3 regions of the Nitratireductor sp. GCM10026969 genome follow, and region 1 is predicted to be linked to each of the others. Evidence: predicted binding sites of a transcription regulator. Region 1 holds the regulator's gene; each other region holds the start of a gene.

Region 1 (6,241 bases):
AACATCAACAACCTGGCGGCGGTGCCCTCGATCGTCTTCGGTCTTCTGGGCCTGGCGGTGTTCATCCAAGTGTTCGGATTGCCGCGCTCCGCGCCGATCGTCGGCGGGCTCGTGCTCTCGCTCATGACGCTGCCCACCATGATCATCGTCACGCGCGCCGCCTTGAAGTCGATCCCGCCGTCGATCCGCGAGGCCGCGCTCGGCATCGGCGCCTCCAAGCACGAGGTCATCCTCCATCATGTCCTGCCGCTGGCGCTGCCGGGCATCCTCACCGGCACGATCATCGGCCTGGCGCAGGCTCTGGGCGAGACGGCGCCGCTGCTGCTCATCGGAATGAACGCCTTCCTGACCTCGCCGCCCGGGGGCATCATGGAGCCGGCTACGGCGCTTCCCACCCAGATCTTCATCTGGGCCGACAGCCCGGAGCGCGGTTTTGTCTCGCGCACCTCGGCTGCTATCCTCGTGCTATTGGGCTTTCTCATATTCATGAATGCGGTGGCCATCTATCTCCGGCAACGGTTCGAGCGTCGCTGGTAACGGAGTGAGGGAAATGAACATGTTGACAGAAGCAGCCGTCGAAACCGCTCTCGAGGAAACGACCGAGACCGAAACCGTGAAGATGCGCGGCTCGGGGGTCAACGTTTTCTACGGGGACAAGCAGGCCCTGTTCGGTGTCAGCCTCGACGTGCGTCAGAACCAGGTGACTGCGCTCATCGGCCCTTCGGGGTGCGGCAAGTCCACCTTTCTGCGCTGCCTGAACCGGATGAACGACACCATCGATATCTGCCGCGTGACGGGCGAGATCACGCTCGACGGCGAGGATATCTACAGCCCGCGCATCGACGTGGTGGAACTCAGGGCGCGGGTCGGCATGGTCTTCCAGAAGCCGAACCCGTTCCCGAAGTCGATCTACGAGAACATCGCCTACGGGCCGCGCATCCACGGCCTCGCCTCCGGCAAGGCCGCGCTGGACGAAGTTGTCGAGACCAGCCTGCAGAAGGCCGGCTTGTTCAACGAAGTGAAGGACCGGCTGACCGAGCCGGGCACCGGCCTTTCCGGCGGCCAGCAGCAGCGCCTGTGCATCGCCCGCGCCATCGCCGTCTCGCCGGAAGTGATCCTGATGGACGAGCCGTGCTCGGCGCTCGACCCGATCGCCACGGCCAAGGTGGAGGAACTGATCGACGAATTGCGTGAGAACTACACCATCGTGATCGTCACGCACTCCATGCAGCAGGCGGCCCGCGTTTCGCAGCGCACCGCCATGTTCCATCTCGGCAATCTGGTCGAGGAGGGACCGACGGACCGCATCTTCACCAATCCGGAAGACAAGCGCACCCAGGATTATATCACCGGCCGGTTCGGCTAAGCCGACCGCCGCGCCACGCATTTCAGAAGGGAACAGACCCATGGCCGAGCATATCGTCGCCTCCTTCGATGAGGATCTCGAGCATATCGATCGACTGCTGCGCGATATGGGCGATCTTGCCGGCGCCATGACGCAGTCCGCCACCCGGGCGCTGCTTACCTCGGATACCGGGCTGGCACAGCGCGTCATCTCCGACGATGCAATCATGGATGCCAAGCAGCTCGAACTCGACGAGCGGGCGATCACGCTGATCGCCAAGCGCCAGCCCATGGCGCAGGACCTGCGCGCCGTGGTGGGCGGGATCCGCATGGCCGCCGACCTGGAACGGATCGGCGACCTTGCCAAGAACATCGCCAAGCGCGTGGGCGCTGTCGGGCAGGGAGCGGCCCCGCGCAAGCTTTCTCATTCGATAGACACCATGGCCGGCATGGTTCTCAGCCAGGTCAAGGCCGTCGTCGAGCGCTACGCTGAGCGCGACGCCGCTGCACTCACGGCGCTGCGCGACGAGGACGAGAAGATCGACACCCGCTACACCTCGGTGTTTCGCGAACTGCTCACCTATATGATGGAAGATCCGCGCAACATCACCGCATGCACGCATCTCCTGTTTTGCGCCAAGAACCTGGAGCGCGTGGGTGACCACGTAACCAACATCGCCGAGAACGCCTACTATATCCTGACCGGCGAACAACTGCCCGTTCAGCGCCCCAAGCTGGACGAGACGCAGATGACGGTTGATCGATGAGTAGCGGGAGGGTCCGGGATGATCGCTCCGAAAGTAATGCTTGTCGAGGATGACGAGCCGCTGTGCGTACTGCTGCGCTACAATCTCGAGGCCGAAGGTTACGAGGTCGAGGTGGTCAACCGTGGCGACGAGGCGGAAGTGCGCCTTCAGGAGAACGTGCCGGACCTGCTCGTGCTCGACTGGATGGTGCCGGCGATCTCCGGCATCGAGCTTTGCCGGCGTCTCAGGATGCGCTCGGAGACCGAGCGTCTGCCCATCATCATGCTGACGGCGCGCGGCGAGGAGAGCGACCGTGTGCGCGGGCTTTCTACCGGCGCCGACGACTATCTGGTCAAGCCGTTCTCGACGCCGGAGTTCGTCGCCCGGGTCCGCGCGCTCCTGCGGCGGGCGAAGCCCGAGGTGCTGTCGACCGTGCTCAAGGTCGGCGACATCGTGCTCGACCGCGAATCCCACCGCGTCTATCGGCGCAAGAGCGAGATCCGGCTCGGGCCCACAGAATTCCGCCTCCTGGAATTCATGATGCAGCATCCCGGCCGCGTCTTCTCGCGCAGTCAGCTTCTGGACAATGTCTGGGGCGAGACGATCTATATCGACGAGCGGACGGTGGACGTGCATGTCGGCCGCTTGCGCAAGGCGGTGAACCAGGGCCGGTTGCCCGACGTCATCCGCACCATACGCGGCGCCGGCTACGCGATCCGGGAGAGTTGAGGAGGGAACCTCTCACTGCCGTGCGCTTTTGATCTCGCATGGTCAGAATCTTTGCGTTCGGTACTTTGAAAAGAGGGTTCCCCCTGCATGAGGAGGGGCTTGCCGGTGCAGACCGGCTGGGCCTTGCCCGCACGGTCGATGCCTTTCCCATGTTGATCGCAGGGCCATGGTTCGCGCCGATGATGCTCGACCGGCCGGGAGAAGGCCTTTGCGTCAAAGGAGAGCTTTACGCAATTGACGATCGATGCCTTGCCGTTCTCGACCGCCTCGAGTCCGTTGGAAAACCAGGCAATTTCCGCCGCCTGGTGCGCGTGCTGCCGATGGGTGGTGGACCAGCGATTGCGGCTTTTTCCTATATGAAATCGCCCGAACTCGCCGTTCCGGTACACTCGGAATATCTCGAGGAGTATCGCGACCATCGGTTCATTCCGCCCGGTCGGCGGTGGTAGAGTGTTGCAAACGCGCCGGCCAGGGGCAGGGGGCACGTGCCTTCCGGAAAAACGCTGCCTCAGGCGATGCTTCTGCTGCCGTTCGCGTGCAGGCCCGGACCGAAGATCTCTCGGTCGAGGCTGGTCAGCGCGGTCATGGCATTGCCGTGCTGGATGAAGGGGGTTTCGTTCGGCCAGGTCTCGAAATGCACGGATCCGGTGTTCTGGCCGCCGGCCGTTTCGGAAAGTGTGGCGCGGATCCTCGGCTCCAGGATATCGAAGGCCGCCGTGCCCTGGCCGATGATGGCCACCGGAGCGGGGTCGATCAGGGCGAACAGGTTGCCGATGCCGAAGCCGATGGCTTCCGCCGCTTCCCGAAACGCCGTGCGCGCCGCGCCCTCTTCCTGGCGCGCCTGCCCGGCCAGGGCTCCCATCTCGGCCGTGTCAATGTCGGCGATCGGCTTTTCCAAAAGGTCCCGGCCGCGCGCCCTGCGCCAGATGGCGTAGCTTCCGGCATAGGCCTCGACGCAGCCGCGGCGCCCGCAGCGGCACAGCGCGCCTTGCGGACGGTGGATCATGTGGCCGAACTCGCCGCCCGAGGAATCGGTGCCGGTGAACAGCCGTCCGTTCAACATCAGTCCCATGCCGATGCCGTGGGACAGGAGGATGGCCACGAAGTTGTCGCGATAGCGCTCCGGATAGAGCCAGCGCAACGCCACGGCGATCATGTTGCAATCGTTGTGGACGGTAACGGGGACACCGAACGCCTCCGCCAGGGCGGGTCCCAGGCGCAAGCGGTCGTGCGGCGTGATCGGCGACCACAGCATTTCCGTGCCCGCCGCGTCGGTAATGCCCTGCACCGCCACGGCGATGCGCTGGAAGCCCCCGCGCCCGTGGGCGATTTCCCGCACGCCGCGCACTGCCGCATCAAGAAGGCCCTGCCTTTCCATGGCCAGGGTCGCCAGGCGGTGCACCTTACGGTCGATCACATTGCCGCAGTAGTCGACCAGTGCCGCCGTGAGACTGTTGAAGGACAGGTGCAGGCACACCACGGTGGCGGCCCGCGGGTTGAGCGCGATCGCCACCTGCGGGCGGCCGCGCCGGGTTGGCGCACTCTCCCCCTGGCCGGCCTCGCACATGATGCCTTCGTCTATGAGATCGGATGCGATGGCGGAAATGGTCGAATGGCTGAGGCCGGTGAGACCCGTGATCTCCGTGCGCGAGGGCTGTCCGGTCTGCCGCACGGCGGCGATGACCAAGGCGCGATTGCGCTTGCGCATCTCGTCGTGACGGATTCCCGCCGTCATCGGCTGCTCCTCCCTCGGGCATCGGCGCTGTTATCTCCCTCCGTGCCACATGCCAGCGATATTGACACGGGTGAAAACGTGAGTCATTCTTTTTTTCGAAGCTCGAAAAAATCATCTTCGGGCCGCCGTTCGTTGAATGTCGCGCGCCATTCCGGCGCTGGGAGGAAATCATGAAAAATGCTGCTACCGCCATCCTGGCGGGTCTTACGCTTTCGTTCTCGCTGTCCACGGCAGCACTCGCCGAGGGCAAGGTGATCGGCGTTTCCTGGTCGAATTTCCAGGAAGAGCGCTGGAAGACGGACGAAGCGGCCATCAAGGCGCAGATCGAGGCCGACGGCAACAGCTACATTTCCGCTGACGCCCAGTCTTCCGCCTCCAAGCAGCTCACGGACGTGGAATCGCTGATCGCCCAGGGAGCCGATGCGCTCATCATCCTGGCGCAGGACGCCTCTGCCATCGGGCCTGCGGTGGAGAGCGCGATGAACGAGAGTATTCCGGTGGTCGGCTATGACCGGCTGATCGAAAACCCCGACGCCTTCTATCTCACCTTCGACAACAAGGAAGTGGGCCGCATGCAGGCGCGTGCCGTCAATGAGGTGCAGCCGGAAGGCAACTACGCCTTCATCAAGGGCTCCTCGGCCGATCCGAATGCGGATTTCCTGTTCGAAGGCCAAATGGAGGTGCTCCAGGAGGCGATCGATTCGGGCAAGATCAACAATGTCGGCGAGGCCTATACGGATGGCTGGCTGCCGGCCAACGCGCAGCGCAACATGGAGCAGATCCTGACCGCCAACAACAACGAGGTGGACGCGGTGGTCGCCTCGAACGACGGCACCGCCGGGGGTGTCGTGGCCGCGCTCGAGGCGCAGGGCCTCGCCGGCTCGGTGCCGGTCTCGGGCCAGGACGGCGATCATGCCGCACTCAACCGCATCGCGCTCGGCACGCAGACCGTCTCGGTCTGGAAGGATGCGCGCGAACTCGGCAAGGCGGCCGCCGAAATCGCCAACCAGCTCGCCGAAGGCACGGCGATGGAAGAGATCGAAGGCGCGGTGAAGTGGTCCGACGGCCCGAACGGCGTCGAGATGGACGCCGTCTTCCTGAAGCCGGTGCCGATCACGCAGGACAATCTGGACGTGGTCATCGATGCCGGCTGGGTCTCCAGGGACGTCGTGTGCCAGGGTGTCGAGCCCGGCTCGGTCGAGGTGTGTGACTGAGCGACGGTTTGAGGTTTGAGGACGCCGCGGTTCGGTCGAACCGCGGCGTTTCTGCAAGCGTCCCGGTGTCGCGCAGCCGGGCCGACAGGGAGACGGGTTGATGGCGGACGCGACATCTCAAGCAGCTTCGCAAGGTGCTTCCGCGACGGAGAACGGCGTGGTCGGGCGCTTTCTCAAGGCGACCGAACTCGACACCCGCATGCTCGGCATGCTGGGCGCTCTGGCGATCGTCTGGGTCGGCTTTCACTTCCTTTCGGGCGGTCTGTTCCTGACGCCGCGCAATCTGTGGAACCTGTCCGTCCAATCCGCCTCCGTCGCCGTGATGTCGACCGGCATGGTGCTGGTGATCGTCACCCGCAACATCGATCTTTCGGTGGGCTCGCTGCTCGGCTTCGTCGGCATGATCATGGGCGTGACCCAGGCACAGATCCTGCCCGACTATCTGGGCTTCGGCCATCCGGTCATCTGGGTGC
Region 2 (6,241 bases), on a different contig from region 1:
CAGGAAGTTCAGCGTCACGATGCGGAAGGTCTGGCTGGCATCCCCGACGATCTCGCCATCACGCACCAGCTCGGCGATCAGGTTGCCGTCCTGGTCGAACACGCCCGCATTCACGATGCGCTCGCCGGCCGGCAAATCCGGGTCATAGGAGAACTTCACACCCGAAACCTGCGGGAACTGCCCGGCCACCTCGGGGAGCGCTGAGACGCCGTGCTCCAGCACGTCGACGAGTTCCTGCTTGGTGAGCGTGAGAAGCGTGAGGCCGTTGTTGAAGGCCAGCGCGGTCTGGATGTCGTTCTGCGAGATACCGCCTTGCGGCTTCACGATGTTGCCGTCGCTGTCCACGACCGCCTCGTTGGGAAGGCGCTCGGGCCCGGTGCCACCGGGCGGCACCACCGTCTGGCCGATCGAGGCCCGGACACCGCCGCCGTTCTTGATGGAGATCACCACGTCGGCGTCCTGCTCCTGCGCGACCGCGAGGTTGGCGTCGGCGGTCAGGCTGCCCAGATTGGTCTCCTGGGTGCGGACACCATCGGGGTCATTCGGGTCGTCGACGCCGGAGCGGTTGCCGTTCAGGAACACGTCCGACACGCCGAACACGTTGGATTCGGTGGCGATGATCTGTTCCTGGATCTGATCGACGATCTGCTGGATCTCCGGGTCGACCAGATCCTCGGCTCCGAGATCGGCCACCCCCTGGTCGTCGGTCGCGTATGCACCGGAGACGTCCTCGTCATAGCTCTCCGGTATGATGTTGCCCTCGGCGTCGAAATCGATCACCAGGCGGCCGACATATTTGTAGCTCCCGTCGGTGTTGACGACCGCCGTCGTCGTGCCGCCGGCATTGGTGACGAACTGCGGGTACTGGCCCTGGTCGCTGTCGCCGTCGCGCGGACGGTCGTTATCGTCGAAAAGCCGCGTGTTGGAGCCGCCAGCCACGATGATGTCGACGTTCTCCAGCCGCTCGGCGAGCCCGAGTTCGATGCTGATCTGCTGCATGTGCGCCAGCAGCACCACCTTGTTCAGGCCGGGGTTGTCGGCAAGCAGCGTGTCGACTTCCGCCTGGATGACGGCGGCCAGCGCATCGAGCTGTTCCGGCGTCGGCGTCGTGTCGAAATCGCCGGGCAGGATGCCGAGGTCGCCGGCGTCGGAGATCACGTCCAGCGTCGGCGTCGTCGCGCCGACCACGCCGATCTGTTCGCCGTTTACGTCGATCACGGTTGAGGACGACACGACATTGCCCTGCGGTGCCTGGCCGCCTTCGACCTCCAGCGGCGCCAGGTTGGGATCGGCGGAGAAGTCGAGATTGGCCGACAGATAGGGGAATGCCGTGCCGGCGAAGTCCTCGCCAAGGATCGAACCCGGCGCCGAGCCGCTGATCAGACCGGCGACAACGCCCGTGCCGAAGTCGAACTCGTGGTTGCCGAGCGCAACGGCCTGAAGCCCGAGTTCGTTCTGGATCTGGATGTCGGCGATACCGCCGGAGCCGAACACCGCTTCCGAGGCGTCGAAGAAAAGACCCGGTATATAGGCGTCGCCCGCGGAAAGGGTCAGCGTGTTGTCGGCGATGCCGTCATTGCCCAGATCCTGATTGCGCAGCGCGTTGAGCACCGCCGAAAGGTTCGGCGCGTCCTCGATCGCCGCCACCGCGGCTTCCTGGTCGGTGAAATGCAGCAACTCCAGCGTGAAGGTCGTCTGCAGTTCCACCGTCTGATCGGCGAATTGCAGCTGCTCCACGTTCTGAATGCCGTCGACGCCGTCGGGGCGCCCGCCGCGCAGGTCGACGACGATGTTGTGGTCCGTGTCGACCAGATAGTCGTCGCGGTTGCCCGTGAAGACCACCGTGTCCAGACCCTCGCCCCCATCGTGCTCGTCATTGCCTTTTCCGCCGATGAGCACATCGTCGCCATCGCCGCCGAACAGTTCGTCGTCGCCCTTTCCGCCTTCGAGCACGTCGTCGCCGTTGCCGCCGAAGAGTTCGTCGCGGCCATTGCCGCCGTCGATCTCGTCGTCACCGTCCTCGCCGTACAGCTCGTCGCGGCCGCGCCCGCCGAGGATGATATCGTCGCCATCCCCGCCGAAGATTTCGTCGCGCCCGTTGCCGCCTTTCAGTTCATCGTTGCCGGCAAGGCCCATGATCTCGTCATTGCCGTTGCGGCCGTCGATCTCGTCGTTGCCGGCGGTGCCGGTGAGTTCGTCGTCGCGCCTGCCGCCCCTGATTTCCTCTCCGCTGAAATTGATCTGGTAGAGGGTCGTGGTGCCGGAGACCTCGTTGGAGACCGCCAGCATGGGCACGCCATTGGGGCTGTCTTCCGCAGCGATGAAGGTGAGACCCTCGGGCGCGATGTCGCCCTCTGTGCGGATATATTGGGTGAACTCGACGTCCCAGGGCCTGGTGATGTCGAAGACGAACACGCCGCCGCCGGCGCGCTCGATGCCGACGAAGGCATAGGTGTGGCCCTCGATCTCGCCGATGACGACGGACTCCGGCTCGGGCCCCTTGGCGTCGGAGCGGTTGTCGAATTCGTCCGGATCGGCGTCGTTGGCATTGAAGAGTTCCGGCGTCAGCTGCGCCGTGATCTGCTCCAGCATGTCGCCGCTGTCGAAGACCTGGTTGCCGTCCTCGTCCCAGATCGAGAACGAGCGGGCGCCGTAGGCGTAAAGCTCGTCATAGTCGCCGTCGCCGTCCGTGTCTCCGTCGATTGTAGAGACCTCCAGACGGCCCAGGATGCCATCCTGCTGCAGGATGGCCGCGTTCGGGAAGGCATCGGTGTCGAGCTCCAGATCACCGATGCGCTCTTCCTCGTCGCGCGCGTCGCCTTCGTTGGCGGTCACGTAATAGGTCTTGCCCCCGGCCTCGTAGGACGAGATCGCATCGGGCATGTAGAGCCCCTTCACCGGCTGGGTGCCAATGTCGATGGTGTCGCCATCCCGGTCGGAAGCATCGAGACCGTTGCCGGGCCTGGAATGGTCCTTGGCGCCCAGCGGTTGGATCTCGGTCACCGTCGCCGTTTCGATGTCGACCACGGCGACCGCATTGGCCTCCTGCAGCGTCACGAACGCCTTCTTGCCGTCCTCGGAGATGGCGATGTACTCGGGCTCGACGTCGTCCGACAGCACCTTGCCCTCGAAGATGCGCAGGCCCATTGCCTCGAGCGCCGCCTGCTGGGCATCGAACGCCGTGAAACCGGCGGTGGCGACCGTCGCCCCGGCGACACCGTCCGACAGATCGATGACGCTGATCGAGCCCTTCGGATCGAGGTCGCCATCCGGCTCGCCCTCGTTGGCGACCAGCAGCTTGTCGCCGTCCGGCGTGAACACCAGCATGTCGGGCAGCGATCCCACCTCGACGGAGCCGAGGAAGTTGCCGTCCGCATCAAAGAAGCCGACGAGACCCGGATCGGTCGCCTGATCGGCCTCGATCGCCACTGCAACGATACCGCCCGCCACCGCGACGCTGTTGGGGCCGCCGGTCGGCTGGCCGTTCACCGTGTTCACGTCGATGGCGCCGACCTTGGTGGGCGTCTTCGGATCGGAGATATCGAGGATGTCGATTGTGCCCTGCTCGGCGTTGACGACGAACAGGCGCTGGGTCTGCGGATCGTGGGCGACGATCTCCGCCGCGCCCTCGCCGAGACCTGAATCATACGTGGCGAGCGCCGTCAGCTCGATCGTGAAGTCGTCGTCCCGCCCGCGGCCCGGGCCGCGATCGTCTTCGTCCCAGTCATGCCGATCATCATCGCCGCGACCATTCCCGCCGCTATGGTCGTCATTCCCATCGCGGTCGCGTCCGCGGCCATGGCGATCATCGTCATTGCCCCAGCGCCAGTTGTCGTGGTCCCAACCACCGTCATCGTCACTCCGGCGGTGGTCTTCGCCGCGGTTGCGATGATTGTCGTCGCGGGCATGATCGCGTCCGCGTTCCTCGTTGCGGTCGTATCCGGAGGGAGCGTCGCTGCGGTAGGGATCGCCTTTGTAAAAGTCAACGTATCCCCGGCCTCGGTAGGTGCCCTCGTATCCCATCAGAATCCCTCCTGCCTAATGCGTTCAGCTCAATGTGCTTCGCCCGCGAGACGTGTCATCTCACGCTGCGTGCGCCCTCGACGGCGCCCGGAAAATTCGCTGACGGGCCATCCCCAACCCGTGAGCTGGCCCCGATGCCTCCCGCGGCCGGGCCAACAGTCCGGACGCTAGCAGCGGCCGGTGACGGTTCGTTAACCATTGAATGACGGTACGATGAAGCCCGCCCATGCCGGCTTCGTCCTTGATGCCTTGGAACAGGTGCCGCTGCTGGAGCCGATCGGCAGTATCCCGCCGCGATCAAATGGGGATCAGGGCATAGATTTCCGCCACCTCTTAATGAGGCCTTCGCACCGCTCGTGCGACCTACTCCTCAAAGCGGGACGTGGCGTCACGATCGCGGTCGTATCGTCTCGCGAGCGGAAACGGCGGCAACCATGACTCGCGACGGATGGTCCAGAGTTCGTAGGTTGGCATCAGCTGGTCAGGGGTATCCAGGGATCCCAGGTTCACTTCGATTTCGTCGGCGGTGCGTGCGAAAACGGACGAGCCGCAGCGGGGACAGAAAAACCGCCCGGCGTAGTCGCGCGTTTCGCCATCGATCGTCACCGCATCCTGAGGGAACACCGCGGAAGCGTGAAAAAGGGCCCCGTGATGCTTGCGACAGTCGAGACAGTGACAAAGGCCGACCCGGTATGGGAGCCCCGATGCCACGATTCGGACGTTGCCGCACAGGCAACCGCCGGTGAAACGGTCCATGCTGCGTCTCCTCCAGAATCAAGCATCGGAATGGCTACAATGATCAGCTCCGCCATTGCAATTGCCCGCTGCGGTCGGGCGGTGCGTTCAGGCGCTGATAGTCGCGGACACAGCGCCTCGGCCGACCAGGGTGAGGATCGCCAGTCCAGCGAGCGGGATCCGCGCCGCGCACAAGATCAGCGACGATCTGCTGCCGCTCGCACGGTTCCGCCACATCAATCCGCAAGGAAGAGCGACGTTGGCTTCGCTGCCTGGACCGTATCGCAACGACTGCGCCCCGAGCGACAACGGTTCACAAGCCGCTCGCCCGTGATCATGTGCGCCAGGATAAGCGGCCGGGCAGTGTCATGCGGTGCCGACATTGCCGCAATCGGTCACCACTCGGGCGACATGCGCCCGCGGTGACGGCTCCGCCGTGGTGGGCAGGCCCTTGCGGAACAAATCCCGATGGACCCGCATTGCGTCACCGAGAGTCGGCGTACCGTGCGGACGTTCGAAGCAATGGAAAAGGTACGCGAGACGGCATTCGTGTGCATCGGCCGCGCCGTCCTGTTCGGCGGGTTTGCGGTCGTCCTGGTGATGCTGAGCTTTTCCTTCGACATGGTGCTGGCGCTCTATGCCGGCGCCGTGCTCATGCTGGTGATGGCGGAGATCCTCATCCTGAAGGCGTTCGCCGCCCCATGGCAGAATCCGAAGAAGACGGAGGTCTGGGGCTGCCTGGACGAGCGCGCACGACCCGCGGCAGCGGCCGGCAGAATGGCCTTCGCCGCGGTTCTGCGCGAGGTCTACGGCCGTTTCGCGCGAAACAGCTATGCCGTCGCGTGCTCGTTCTTTGCCGCCTCGCTCGTCCTGCGCGGGCTCGGAATGTGAGGATCAGGTCCGCTCGGCGGGCGCCTGGTCGGTGCTCTGCTCCTGCTGTTGCTCCTCCTCGAAACCGCGCACGACATCCATGAAGCGGCGGAAGAAGCGCTCCATCAAGCCGAGCGTGCGCTCGAACTCCTCTTCGCTGGGCAATCCCGTCGTCTCCTCACCGGCGCCGCCTTCCAGCGCTTCGACACGCGCCTCGAGCGCGGCGATCCGTTCACGGAGAGCCTCGATCCGCGGGTCGTCGGGCCGGCGCTCGTCGGCGGCCGGCGTGCACACGAACTCGCCCGAGCGCTCGCGGCAAAGCGCCATGGCGCCGGTGCGCGCGTCCATGCGCAAATAGCCGTTGTCCGTCTTCTCCAGCAAATAGCGCTCGCCGCCAGCGCCCGCCTCCTGGGCGGCGAGGATGCCGGGCGTAAGAAGGAAAAGTCCCGCCAGGGCGGCAGCCGTCACTCGCATCGGTTCTACTCCCAAGGAACGTCGATCCGTCATCGTCGCGCACGATTGCGCCGCAAATTGGATGGTGCAAAAGGCACCGCCCGCTTTGCGCACGCGCGATAATGGGACTATAGCGCGCTCATGGCAAAACTGATCTACA
Region 3 (6,241 bases), on a different contig from region 1:
TGGGCAATGAGGCCGTCACCAAGGTGTTTCATGCGGCCAGGCAGGACATCGAGATCATCTATCACGGTGGCGGGCTGATCCCGCACCCCATCTTCGACACGCAGGTGGCAGCGATGGTGTGCGGCTTCGGCGACAGCGTGTCCTATGACCAGCTCGTCTACCGCGTCACCGGCACGCGCATCGACAAGACCTCGCGCTTCACAGACTGGCGGCGGCGGCCGCTTTCGGACAAGCAGCTCGAATACGCGCTGGCCGACGTCACGCACCTCATTCCCGTGTTCGAGCACCTGAAGGAGGAGCTCGTCCGCGAAGGCCGCGCGCACTGGCTGAAGGAGGAGATGGACGTTCTGACGGCACGCGAGACCTACGATCCGCATCCGGACGAAGCCTGGAAACGGCTGAAGCTGCGCGTGCGCAAGCCGTTGGAACTCGCCGTCATGCAGCACGTGGCGGCATGGCGCGAGCGCGAGGCGCGCGAGCGCAACGTGCCGCGCGGACGCGTGCTCAAGGACGACGCCATTTACGAGATCGCCCAGCAGCAGCCAAGCGACGTCGCAGCGCTCGGGCGGCTGAGAAGCACGCCGAGGGGCTGGGAGCGCTCCGCTTCCGCCGCGGGCCTCATCGAGACCGTGAATGCCGCCCTTTCATTGCCCAAGGCCGAACTGCCGAGACTGCCCAAGCCCCAGCATGCGCCGGACGGCGCGGCGGCAGCAGCCGAGCTCATCAAGGTCCTGCTCAAGCTGGTGGCGGAGAAGGAAGGCGTCGCCGCAAAGATGCTCGCCTCCGGCGACGATATCGATCGGCTGGCCGCCGAAGGCGAAAACGCCAACGTACCCGCGCTCGCCGGCTGGCGGCGCGAGGTGTTCGGCGAGGAAGCCCTGAAGCTGTTGCGCGGCGAAACCGCCCTGCGCTTCGCCAACCGCCGCATCGAGACATTCACGCCGCCAAGCGAGGTGGCACGCGCGGCAGAGTAGGATCCGGCGAGCGGGACAGATTTCAAGGCCGTGAGAGTGGCGGTGATCCGCACCATCTCCACCGCGCGTGGTCCCGGAAAGCACAAGGCGTGACCGGCACCCATTCCGTGACCTTACCTGCGTTCCGGGGCGGAGCCCGAACGGCTTGCAATCCGGCGCTATTCGGCACCCACGTCGAGCACCAGTTCGCGCCCCGCCACCCGCGCCAGGTGCGCCATGCGCCCATGCGGCCGCTCACCCATCAGGGCGGCGTGCGAGCGCGGCAGGAGCAGCGCCAGCGTGCCGTCGGCTCGCTTTTCCCATTTCAGTTGCGGGATGATGCCCGGCATGGATGCTGTCAGAAGGTAGACCACGCGCAAGAGGCCGCCAAGCAGCCGCGCGCGCTCCACATAGTGCGGTCCGGCGAGCGCCCGCATCTCCGGCGACAGCGCATCGTCGAAAAGGCCCTCGTGCCGAAAGAGGTTGGCAAGGGCGATAAAGGCGCGGCCGGGATGGTCGATGCCGCTGAAGGAGCCGTGGGAAATGATGTTGAGCGACTGGGTGCCGCGATACTCGGGATGCGCCCGCCAGCCGATATCGGCAAGCAGGCAGGCGGCGCGGCGATAACGCGCGTCATCCTCGCTCTCCTCGATACCGAGCGCGGCGAAGGCCGTCCCCGTCCACTCCGCCAGTTCGCGCGCGTGGGTGATTGAGCGCGAGCGCAGCAGCGCCAGTTCCTCGGCTGCGGACAAAAGCGGATCGGTGCGGCGTTCCTCCTCCTTCAGAAGCGAATAGAGATAGCCCTCGCGCACGCCCGTGGCGGAGATGACGATTTTCGACGGTCGGGCCACGCGCATGAGTTCAAGAAGCACCGTCGCGCCATAGGGCAGCAATGCCCGGCGGTTCTTCGAGATGCGCTGGATGCCCCTCATCTTGCCGGTTTCGCCGGCCGCGACGCGCTTGAGAAACCCGGAATCCGCCTGGGGATCGAGCTCGTAGTGATGCATTACTGGCAGCGCATACCGGTTCGTGTACATGTGCAGGCGGGCCAGATTCCGCCATGTACCGCCGACACAGTAAAAGGTGCGTCCTGCTCCGTGCTCCAGCCAGGGCGCGCGGGAGAGCTCGGTTGCGGCGATCCCCGCCGCCTCGTTTACTGAGGATCCGGCCATCTGGCGCAGCCGCAAGCCTCCGAGCGGCAGGGTGATGCCCTCCCCGAGGGTCTCTCCCTCAAGATCGACCAGCTCCAGGCTGCCACCACCGAGATCGCCGACAATTCCATCGGGCTTGTGAAAGCCCGATATGATGCCGAAAGCCGAATAGCCCGCCTCCTCACGTCCCGAAAGGACGCGTATCTTCGTTCCCAGGATGTCCTCGGCGCGGCGTATGAAGTCCGGCCCGTTGGTGGCCTCGCGCGCAGCCGCGGTGGCCAGCACGTGCAGCGACTGCGCACCGGCCTGTTCCGAAAGCGCCCGGAAACGGCGGAACTCCTCGATGGCGCGGCTCACGCCATCGGGGTCGAGCTCTCCCGTGGTGACGATCGAGCGTCCGAGACCGGCCAGCATCTTTTCGTTGAACAGCACGGTGGGCGCGCGGGCGATGCCCTCGTAGATCACGAGACGAATCGAATTGGATCCGATATCGATGACCGATACGGGCCGCCGGTCCTGCAACCGGCCCTGGGAGGCGGTGATCGGCACGGCTTACTCGCCGGCTGCGACCTTCTTGCGCCGCTTGAAGGCAGCGATCCTCCTCGGCGCATGAGACTTCAAGGCGTTGCCGCGCCCGGACAGGCTGGGGTTGGTCATGAAATATTCCTGAGCGTTGAAGGCTTCCTCTCCGTCCTCGGGCAATATGCGCCGCGAGGTTCCGTCAGGCAATACTTCGAAGCTCTGCTGGTTGTCCATGATATTTCCCAGCATAATCTGCCCAAGCACCTGCTCGTGAACGGTCGGGTTGGTGATGGGCACCATGGCCTCGACGCGCCGGTCGAGATTACGCGGCATGAGATCCGCGGAGGAGACATAGATAATTGCCTCGTCGGAGGGCAGCCCGTGTCCGTTGCCGAAGCAGAAGATCCGGCTGTGCTCCAGAAACCGGCCGATGATCGATTTCACGCGTATGTTCTCCGAAAGGCCAGGCACCTGCGGCCTGAGACAGCAGATGCCGCGCACCACGAGGTCGATCTCCACGCCGGCACGGCTGGCCTCGTAGAGCGCGTCGATAATCTTTGGATCGACCAGGGAGTTCATCTTCATCCAGATCTGTGCCGGCCGGCCGGCCCTGGCATGGTCCATCTCCTCGCCGATATGCTTTAGGATCCGGCTGCGCAGCGTGAAAGGTGAGACGGCAAGCTTCATGTCCACGTCCGGCTCGGCATAGCCGGTGATGAAGTTGAACACCTTCGCCACGTCGTGCGCGATGACCGGATCGACCGTGAAGTAGGACAGGTCCGTGTAGATGCGTGCGGTGATCGGGTGATAGTTGCCCGTGCCCAGATGCACATAGTTGCGCAGGCGCCCGTCCTCGCGCCGTACCACGAGCGACATCTTGGCGTGTGTCTTCAATTCGATAAAGCCGAACACCACCTGCACGCCGGCCCGTTCCAGGTCGCGCGCCCAGCGGATGTTGGCCTCCTCGTCGAAACGCGCCTTGAGCTCCACCAGCGCGGTCACCGTCTTGCCGGCCTCCGCCGCGTCGACGAGCGCGCGCACGATCGGGCTGTCGTTCGACGTGCGGTAGAGTGTCTGCTTGATGGCGACCACCTCCGGGTCGCGGGCGGCCTGGCGCAGGAACTGCACCACCACGTCGAAGCTCTCATAGGGATGGTGGACGACGATGTCCTTCTCGCGGATGGCCGCGAAGCAGTCGCCACCGTGCTCGCGGATGCGCTCGGGGAAACGCGGATTGTAGGGCGCAAACTTCAGCTCGTCGCGCGGCAGCTTGACGATTTCGGAAATCTGGCTGATCGCCAGCGGCCCGTCCAGAACGCTCACGCGCGCCGCCGGAACACCGAGCTCGCTCGCCACGAACTCGCGCAGGCTTTCGGGCATCGAGCTTTCGAACTCGATGCGGATAACGGAACCGCGGCGCCGGCGCTTCAAGGCACTTTCGAACAGGCGCACGAGGTCCTCCGCCTCCTCCTCCACCTCGATGTCGCTGTCGCGGATGATGCGGAATGTGCCCGAGCCGTTGACCTTGTAACCGGGAAAGAGCTTGCCGATGAACATCTCGACGATGTCCTCGAGCGGAATGAAACGTACGCTCCTGCGCCGCTCCGGCAACGCCACGAAACGATCGAGCGCGACCGGCAGGCGCAAGAGCGCCGTCATGGTCTCGCCATTGCCGAGATGCTGGAGATCGAGCGCGATCGAAAAGCCCAGATTGGGAATGAAGGGGAACGGGTGCGCCGGGTCGATCGAAAGCGGCGTCAGCACCGGATAGATGGCTTCGAGGAAGTGCTCCTCCACCCATTTCCTGTCCTCGCGCGTCAGCGCGTCCGGGCGGATGATCTCGATGTTTCCCTTCTTGAGAAGGTCTAACAGGGCGATCAAGCTGGCATGCTGCTCCATCTGCAGGCGGCTGACCTCCCGCAACACGTGTTCGAGCTGCTCCTGCGGGGTTCGCCCGTCAGCGCTGCGGGTGACGATTCCCTCGCGCACCTGGCCGGCAAGCCCGGCTACGCGCACCATAAAGAACTCGTCCAGATTGTCCGCGGAGATGGAGAGAAAGCGCACGCGCTCCAGAAGCGGGTGATTGGTGTTCTGCGATTCCTCCAGCACACGCCGGTTGAATTGGAGCCAGGAGAACTCCCGATTGACAAAACGGTCCGGGCTGGATTTGGCGATCTCGTCGACCGTTCCCGGCGCTGTCGGAAATTCGTTCTTGACCGGTTTCAATTCATTCATGAGTCACTCGTTCACGCTCGTCTCTTCGGTGACGGCCCGCCTGCCCCTGATGACGTATCTGACAGGATTTTACGACAGTTTCATATCACACGCTTTCCGGCGCGCCATTTCGGATTTCGCTTGGTATCACCCGAGCCATCCGCCTGTGAACTAGTCGGGCATTTCAACGCGAATTTTGATTGCCGCATACCAGGCCGCGACATTGGCTATGTCTTCATCGGTAAGGTCTTTTGCCACCACGTTCATCATCTCGCTCTTGCGCGTGCCCGAGCGAAAAGCCTTGAGCTGTGTCTGGAGATAGATCGCGCTTTCACCGGCCAGATGCGGGGCAACCGGCATCTGCGCGATTCCGTCGAGCCCGTGGCAGGTGCGGCACTGTGACGACGCGATCCGCCGTCCTGCCTCCAGATCGGCACCGGCGGCCGGAACGGAAGCGCCTGCCGTGAGAAAGGCGTAACACAATAGTTTCGGGATGTCCGTCATTTCACCGTCCGTTCGAAGAGGCCTGCCGCCTTTGGCGGCAGGCGCGGTTACCGCTGCTTCACTCTCCATATGCGATCCGGTAGAGCGCACCCGTCAGATCGTCGGAGACGATGATGGAACCGTCGCGCAACTGCGCCACGTCGACGGGGCGGCCGAGATATTCCCCGTTTTCGTTCAGCCAGCCTTTTGCGAAGACCTCCGTGTCTCCCGCCGATCCGTCCTCGTTGATTGCCGTAAACATGACGCGGGCACCGATCGGCGTCGTGCGGTTCCAGGAACCATGCTGGGCGGAGAAGATGCCGCCGCGATATTTGTCCGGGAACTGCTCTCCCGTATAGAAGACCATGCCGAGATCGGCCGCATGCGCGACCGTTTCCACCGCCGGCATCACCACGTCGGCCGGCACTTCCTCGTCCTTGTATTCGACGGTGCGCACGGAGCCGCCGCCATACCAGGGGAAGCCGAAATGCTGGCCGGCTTCCGTCTGGCGGTTGATCTCGCCGGGCGGAATATCGTCGCCCATGCCGTCCACCTGGTTATCGGTGAACCAAAGCTCGCCATTGGCCGGATTGAAGTCGTGTCCGACGGAGTTGCGCACACCGTAGGTGTAGACCTCGCGCCCGGTGCCGTCCTGGTTTATCCGTATGATGCCGCCGATGCCCGTCCGCTCGTAAAGGTCCAGCTTTTCCGGTGGCGGCACGTTGAAGGGCTGGCCGAGCGAGATGTAGAGCTTGCCGTCCGGTCCGATGCGGCAGACACGAGCGGTATGGTTGTAGCTTTCCTCGTCCGGCGGAATGAGTTCACCCTGCTTCACCACCTCGAAGGCGGCAACGTCGGGGCTTTCGTAAAAGAACTCGGCGGCCGGATAGGAAATGACGCGGTTCTGCTCGGCGATGT

Evidence for each region. The regulator PhoB, encoded in region 1, activates phosphate uptake and scavenging genes when phosphate is short. The targets are predictions, from matches to a motif close to TGTCATNNANCTGTCAT.
Region 2: a site for PhoB is predicted at 4,226-4,242, ahead of ACFP9U_RS12850 (choice-of-anchor I family protein). Genes of this name have one in related genera too.
Region 3: a site for PhoB is predicted at 4,933-4,949, ahead of ACFP9U_RS11420 (RNA degradosome polyphosphate kinase). Genes of this name have one in related genera too.

The regions. Positions count from the first base shown of each region.
Region 1 covers NZ_JBHSUM010000039.1:8,426-14,666, forward strand. The annotation lists gene pstA (phosphate ABC transporter permease PstA) at 1-537, shown strand, start outside; gene pstB (phosphate ABC transporter ATP-binding protein PstB) at 551-1,366, shown strand; gene phoU (phosphate signaling complex protein PhoU) at 1,407-2,111, shown strand; gene phoB (phosphate regulon transcriptional regulator PhoB) at 2,130-2,819, shown strand; gene ACFP9U_RS10730 (gamma-glutamylcyclotransferase family protein) at 2,858-3,268, shown strand; gene ACFP9U_RS10735 (ROK family protein) at 3,328-4,554, opposite strand; gene xylF (D-xylose ABC transporter substrate-binding protein) at 4,725-5,768, shown strand; gene ACFP9U_RS10745 (sugar ABC transporter permease) at 5,869-6,241, shown strand, end outside.
Region 2 covers NZ_JBHSUM010000054.1:4,835-11,075, reverse strand. The annotation lists gene ACFP9U_RS12850 (choice-of-anchor I family protein) at 1-4,023, opposite strand, end outside; gene ACFP9U_RS12845 (GFA family protein) at 4,387-4,779, opposite strand; gene ACFP9U_RS12840 (hypothetical protein) at 5,281-5,649, shown strand; gene ACFP9U_RS12835 (hypothetical protein) at 5,653-6,102, opposite strand; gene ACFP9U_RS12830 (DUF952 domain-containing protein) at 6,223-6,241, shown strand, end outside.
Region 3 covers NZ_JBHSUM010000043.1:21,579-27,819, forward strand. The annotation lists gene rnd (ribonuclease D) at 1-974, shown strand, start outside; gene ACFP9U_RS11415 (Ppx/GppA family phosphatase) at 1,133-2,653, opposite strand; gene ACFP9U_RS11420 (RNA degradosome polyphosphate kinase) at 2,657-4,861, opposite strand; gene ACFP9U_RS11425 (c-type cytochrome) at 5,012-5,344, opposite strand; gene ACFP9U_RS11430 (PQQ-dependent sugar dehydrogenase) at 5,403-6,241, opposite strand, start outside.